2 regions of the Stenotrophomonas sp. Ker107b genome follow, and region 2 is predicted to be linked to the other one. Evidence: predicted binding sites of a transcription regulator. Region 2 holds the regulator's gene; the other holds the start of a gene.
The links. Region 2 encodes FliA, which starts transcription of late flagellar genes. Its sites were predicted from a motif close to TAAAGTTTNNCNNNCNNNGGCCGATAA; they were not measured.
Positions count from the first base shown of each region.

Region 1: a site for FliA is predicted at 1,419-1,445, ahead of ACWV8V_RS06025 (methyl-accepting chemotaxis protein). Genes of this name have one in related genera too.

Region 1 is NZ_JBSPHX010000001.1:1,307,504-1,310,912, reverse strand. Features, by position in the region: gene ACWV8V_RS06025 (methyl-accepting chemotaxis protein) at 1-1,357, opposite strand, end outside; gene ACWV8V_RS06020 (DNA-3-methyladenine glycosylase) at 1,666-2,274, opposite strand; gene ACWV8V_RS06015 (AraC family transcriptional regulator) at 2,444-3,241, shown strand; gene ACWV8V_RS06010 (MFS transporter) at 3,252-3,409, opposite strand, start outside.
Region 2 is NZ_JBSPHX010000001.1:1,056,534-1,059,942, forward strand. Features, by position in the region: gene ACWV8V_RS04965 (chemotaxis protein CheA) at 1-712, opposite strand, end outside; gene ACWV8V_RS04970 (protein phosphatase CheZ) at 718-1,332, opposite strand; gene cheY (chemotaxis response regulator CheY) at 1,332-1,724, opposite strand; gene ACWV8V_RS04980 (RNA polymerase sigma factor FliA) at 1,741-2,487, opposite strand; gene ACWV8V_RS04985 (MinD/ParA family ATP-binding protein) at 2,484-3,371, opposite strand; gene ACWV8V_RS04990 (AAA family ATPase) at 3,358-3,409, opposite strand, start outside.

The DNA.
Region 1 (3,409 bases), 250 kb from region 2:
CAGTACTGGCCTGGATGCCGCCGATGATGCCCCGCAGGTTCCGTGCCGTGGCCCCGGCAGAGGCGAGGATATCGGCAAAGACGCCGGAGAACTCGCCCTTGGCTTCCACGGTGAGGTCGCCATCGGCAATGGCCAGCAGCACCTTGGCGATCTCGGCGATGCTTACATCCGTGACATCGATCAGGCGGTTCAGGTCCAGAAGGATGCCCTTGAAGGCGTGCTGGAACTGGTCCGGTTCGCCGCGCTGCGTGAAGTCACCCTGGGCCGCGGCGCTGGCCAGCCGCTGGATATCCGAGCTGATCGCCAGCAGGTTGCTGCGCATCGTCTCCATCGCGGTGGTGATCACCGCCTGCTCGCCGGGCAACTGCCGCATCTGCACGCTCAGGTCGCCGATCGAGTAGCTGGTGGCAGTAGCGACGATCTGCCCGATCAGTGCCGCATTGCTGTTGGCCAGCTCGTTCGTCTCACGGACCAGTTCGCCATACGCACCCGGGAAGCCGGCCGCATCGATGCGGTAGCTGCTCTGCCCGTTGGTCTGCCGGGATGAAAGCTCGCGCTGCGCGTTGATCAAGGCAGACAGGCGCTGCTGCATGTTGGCCATGCTGCGCAGCAGATCCGCCGCTTCATCATTACCGATGGGGGTGATCCTCGCGGTCAGATCGCCACCGGCAATCCGGTCGGCGCAGGCGATTGCATCCCGCAGTGGCACGGTCAGACTGCGCGTAATCAGGAACGCCAGCAGCGCGCTGATCAGCACGGCCACCGTTGCACCCACGATCAGCAGCGCTTTCCCACGGCGGGTCTGCAGCTCCGCATCCGCATACGCGCGGTCACTGTCGGTCTGCTGGAAGGCAATGTTTTTGCGGATGGACGATTGCCATTGGTCGATGGCGACCTCGGCGTCCTCGAAGTGCGCCCGGGCAGCGGTCATATCATCGGCGGCATTGCTGTCAATCACGGCCTGGATCAATGCCCGCGCCGCGCCGCGTGACACCGTGATCTGCTGCAGCATCTGCTTGCCTTCGACCGTGGCAGGCATCGCGTACAGCGCATCGCGTGCCCCGTCGTACGCCTCGCGGAACCGGTGCACGCGCTGCAGGTAGCCGTCATAGCTGGCGACATCGTCTTCCAGCAACAGGCCCTGCACTGCAGCCACCACCTGGGCGTTGGCATCCAGCATGTCGGTGGACAGTCGAATCTTCACCATGTTCTCTTCGACGATCACATCCAGCTTCTGCTTGGTCGCAGCCAAGGCCCAGAGGCCGGATCCGGCGATGATCAGGGTGATCAGAATGAGCGCGGCAAAAGCGGCAGACAGTCGTTGATTGACGCGGAATTTCAATAGGACGTGTTGCATCAGTATCTCGCATGCGATGAAGGAGGCACTGCCCGTGCGTAGTGCAGGGGTAGTCGCGAGGATATCGGCGATGCACGCGTCCACTTGATTGGTGTTGACGCTTATTGCGCCGTGGCATTTTGACGCAGGGAATTGCGTCATCCCGACGAAAAAGAGCTGCGTCACAGTTCGCACGTTGCGCACATGGAATGCGCTGTCGTGAACGCGGGTTCCCGATACATCGTGCATATCGAATGTGATGCGAATCGGGTGAGGGACACCCGAAATTGCGCACCGTGCGTCACTGTTTCCTGCGCGCGTTCGCGTTGCTATCTGGCGCTGGACATCGTCGCCCGTTTCGATACATGCGAGTGGTCTCGCACGGACCAACGCAATGGAAAATCAATCGCTTTGCTGATGCCGATCCGCGGTCCCACCAGTGGATCCCCAGGAGGCTGCACCCCATCGGACACGATGCAGATGCCGCGGTCATCGCGCACCAGATCTGCGCCATCCAAGGCTTTGCTGATGCCCATCGCCTGCGACAACCGTCCCGGCCCGCTGGCCAGATCGCGATCACGCTTGATAGCGGGGCGCGCCTCTCGGATCAGCGCCAACCCGGCGACGGGCTCCAACGCCCGCAGCAGCACGCCCCAGCCTTGGCCGACGTCGCCACACACCGCGTTCGAGCCCCAGTGCATGCCGTAGCTCAAATAGACATAGAGATGACCGGCTTCACCGAACATCGTGGCGGTGCGCGCGGTCATGCCGCGATACGAGTGCGCCGCCGGGTCCTGGTCACCTGCGTAGGCCTCGACCTCCACGATGCGTCCGGCGCGACCGTCATCACGCACCAGCAGCTTGTTCAGCAGCTCGGGCGCCACCTCGGTCGGGTGGCGTTGATAGAAGCGCCGCGGCAGTACCGTCCACGTTTTCATGACCCTGCACGCAATGGAGACGCCTTTTCCGGTCCGGAACGAGTGCTGACTGTGACGCGACGAGAGTCAATGCACGATCAACGTGACCCCGATAGCCGCACTGGCCCGATATCGAAAACACACCGGACACGCTAGAGTCCCCTTGCAGGTCGTTTGCGAGGATATTGGCATGCCATATCGGAAAAGGGACATCGCCCCAAGCGTCGGCGAAGGCAAACGCCTGCCGGCCGGCCCGGAAACGCCCGTGTTCTGCCGGGCGCGCGAGTATCCCGCCGGTACAATCATCGCGCTGCATCATCATCCAGACCGCCATCAACTGGTCTACGCCGAAACCGGCGTGCTGGTGGTCCAGGCCGGGGCAGGGCGCTGGGTAGTGCCCAGCACGCGCGCGATCTGGATCCCGGCCGGCATGGGCCACAAGGTCAGCTGCATCGGCGCGGTCGGCATGCGCAGCCTGTACATCCTGCCGCAGGCGATCGCCCACCCGCCGGCCAGTGCATCGACAGTGTCGGTGACGCCCTTGCTGGCGGCCTTGATCCATGCCGCGATGGAGGTGCCGCCACCGTACCGGCCGGATTCGCGCGATGGGCGACTGATGCAGCTGATCCTGGATGAGCTGCAGATGCTGCCGGTACTGCCGTTGCACCTGCCGCAGCCCGCCGATCCACGTTTGCAGGCGATCGGCCGGCAGCTGGAATCCATGCCCGACGATCCGTCCACCCTGCAGGACTGGGCCGGCCGCCTCGGCGTGGATGTCAAAACCATCCAGCGCCTGTGCGCACGCGAGCTGGGCATGACCTTCGGGCAATGGCGGCAACAGGCGCGCCTGCTGCGTGCACTGGAACAGTTGGCGCACGGCGAAAAGGTGATCGACGTGGCGCTCGCGCTGGGCTATGCCAGTCCGAGCGCCTTCACCGCGATGTTCAAAAAGCGCTTCGGCCAGCTGCCGAGTCAGTTCTTCCACTGAGGCAAACGCCTCAGTGCATCGTCGTCTTCGGCAGGAACGCCGTCGCCAGCCCGAGCAGTGGCAGGTACGAGGTGAAGTGGTAGACCCATACGATGCCATGCGCGTCGGCCAGGTTGCCCAGCCCGGCTGCACCGATACCGCCGATGCCGAACATCAGGCCGAACATCA
Region 2 (3,409 bases):
TGTCCACGCGCACGGTGTGCTCAGCCTCGGCGACCGGCTTGTTGGGCGCGGGCTTGTTGGCGGCAGGCGCGGCGGGCGCAGCCACCGCGCGAGGCGCCGGGGCGGGTGCGGCCGTCACGGACTTGGCACCGGGTGCCGCGCCGCCGTGCAGCTGGTCGAGCAGCGATTCGAACTCGTCTTCGCTGATCATGCCGTCGTCTTTCCTGGCGGCGACGGCGGTCGGTGCGGCACCGCCATGCAACTGGTCGAGCAGCGCTTCGAATTCATCGTCGGTGATCAGCTCACCGCTGCTGGGGCCGGCCGCGGCGCTGGGGGCAGCCGCCGGGGTGGCCGGGCCGTTCACGTCGAACTGTGCGATCAGCTCCGGCGGGGCATAGCCCGGCTCGGTGCCGGCCGAGACCGAATCCAGCATCGACTGCAGGTAGTCCAGCGACTGCTGGGCCGCGTCGAAGTGATGGGCCTGCAGCGTGGCCTGGCCCGAGCGTGCCATGCCCAGGGTTTCCTCGGCGGCGTGGCACAGCTCCACCATCGCCTGGATGCCGAGGAAGCCCGCGCCGCCCTTGAGCGTGTGGAACCCGCGGAACACGGCGTTGAGCTGGTCACTGTCCTGGGGCGCCTGCTCCAGCGACACCAGCTGTTCGCCGAGGCGATCCAGGATCTCCTGGGCCTCGAGGATGAAGTCGGCAGCGATATCGTCTGGAACAGCACTCATGATCGTTAAAGTCCCAAATCGGAGAGCAGGTCGTCAGCGTCGACCTGTGAAACCTGGTGGCGGTCCAGACCGGTTACGGCCGGGCCGGCCAGGCCGTTGTCACGCTTGTGCGCGGTGTCGTCCTGCGGCGGCAGCCCGAGTGCACCGAAGCCCTCATGCACGCGACGCACGATGCCCACCACGCGGCGGATGATCTGCCCGGTGAGATCCTGGTAGCTCTGGGTGAGCGCGATCTCGGTCAGGTTGTGGCGGATGCGGTCCAGCTGCTGGTCCTGGTCGGCCGTCAAGCCATTGGCGCGCAGCTGCTCGGTGAGCGTGCGGCATTCTTCGGCCAGGTCCAGGGTGCGGTGGGTGGCCTGTTCGGTCATCGCCACCACGTGATCCAGGCGCGCGCAGGCATCGTCCAGTTCGCCGGCTTCGCTGGGCAGGCTGGGCAGCTCGCCCAGTGCCTGGCCCAGCTCGCGGGCGAGCCGGTTCAACCCGGCCATCATCGGCTGGGTGCGCAGCGCGGCGAGTGCGTCGATTTCCTGACGCCACGCGGCTTCGTCACCCGATTCCAGCGCGGCCAGTGCATCCTGCAGGCGCTGCACCAGCGCTGATTTGTCGCTCAGGGTTTCCATCAGGCGCTCGCCGCCAGACGCTCGAAGATCTTGCCGAGCTTTTCTTCCAGGGTCTGGGCGGTGAACGGCTTGATGATGTAGCCGTTGACGCCGTTCTGGGCCGCTTCGATGATCTGCTCGCGCTTGGCTTCAGCAGTCACCATCAACACCGGCAGCGTCTTGAGCTTGGCGTCGGCGCGGATGGCCTTGAGCAGGTCGATGCCCGTCATCACCGGCATGTTCCAGTCGGTGACCACGAAATCGAACGGCTGGCTCTGCAACAGCATCAGCGCGGCATGCCCGTCCTCGGCTTCGGCCGTGTTGGTGAAGCCCAGATCGCCCAGCAGGTTCTTGACGATACGACGCATGGTCGAAAAATCGTCGACGATCAGGATACGCATGTTCTTGTCCAAAGCTCTTTCCTCGGTCTTAATGGTTCTCGAGGCCGGCGTCGGCCGCCTCGAAGATTTTCAGTCGGCCACGCAGGCGCAGCACGGCCTGGCCATGGATCTGGCACACGCGCGATTCGCTGACGCCCAACACGGCGCCGATCTCTTTCAGGTTCAGTTCCTGCTCGTAATACAGCGACAGGACCAGCTGTTCGCGCTCGGGCAGCAGCCCGATCGCGTTGCCCAGCTCGCGCCCGAACTCGCCACGCTCCAACACCTGCTGCGGGGTCGGGCCGCCCTGGGCGACGGTGTCCAGCTCGCCCTGGTCTTCGATCCGTGATTCCAGGCTCAGCACCTGGCCGCGCGAGGCATCTTCCATCAGGCGCAGGTAGTCCGGCAGCGGCATGTCCATCGCGGCCGCCACTTCGGTGGCGCTGGCGGCGCGTCCGGTGCTCTGTTCGAGCCGGCGGATGGTGGCGGCGGCGTCGCGGGCCCGGCGATGGACCGAGCGCGGTACCCAGTCACCACGGCGGATCTCATCGATCATCGAGCCGCGGATGCGGATCGAGGCATAGGTCTCGAACGAGGCGCCCTGGTCGGCGTCATAGCTGCGCGACGCTTCGATCAGGCCCATCATGCCGGCCTGGATCAGGTCGTCGACCTCCACGCTGGCGGGCAGACGTGCCGCCAGATGGTGGGCGATGCGGCGGACCAGGTCCGAGTGCTGGGCAATGCACTCGTTCGCGGCGACCCGCTGGACCTCTTTGTATTGTGCGGCGCCTTTCATGCGGTCACCCCGCGTTGCTTGAGGATGCGTTCCAGGAAGAACTCGACGCCACCACGCGGCTCGGTCGGGGCCTGCCAGCGTGCGGTACGGCGTGCGATCTCGGTCAAGGCCAGCGCCGACGGGCTGGACGGGTAGGCCTTCACCACCGGCTGCTGGCGCTGGACCGACAGGCGCAGCCAGTCGTCCTGCGGCACACAGCCGAGGTAGTTGAGCGACACATCGGCCAGGAACTTCTCGCAGACGCGGGTCAGCTTTTCGTACAGCACCCGGCCTTCATTCGGGTCGCGCACCATGTTGGCGACCACCTGGATCCGGTCCACGCCGCGTTCGCGCGAGAGGACTTTGATCAGGGCGTAGGCATCGGTGATCGAGGCCGGCTCGTCGCAGACCACCACCACGGTGTCCTGGGCGGCCTGGCAGAAGGTCAGCACGCCGTCGGTGATGCCCGCGGCCGTGTCCACCACCATGATGTCCAGTTCGCGCTCCAGCTCGGAGAACACGTTGACCAGGCCGATGTGCTCGGCCTGCTGCAGCTCGGCCATGTTGCGGCGGCCCGAGGCCGCCGGCACCACCAGCACGCCGCCGGGGCCTTCGATGATGACCTCCTCCAGCGTGCAGCGCCCGGCGACCAGGTCGGCCAGGGTCACGGTCGGCTTCAGGCCCAGGATCACATCGACGTTGGCCAGGGCCAGGTCGGCATCCAGCAGCAGGGTACGTTTGCCCATGCTGGCAAGCGCCACGGCCAGATTGGCCGAAACGTTCGTTTTGCCCACGCCGCCCTTGCCGCCGGTGACGGCGATGGTGCGGACCGGGCCCAGCGGCTGGCTTCGGGTAGCCGACAACGGGAAGGTCTGGGTCAGCTTGGCGTACTCACGCGACGGCATGGTTCAACTCCGGGTTGCAGGGCATATCGGCCGCGCGG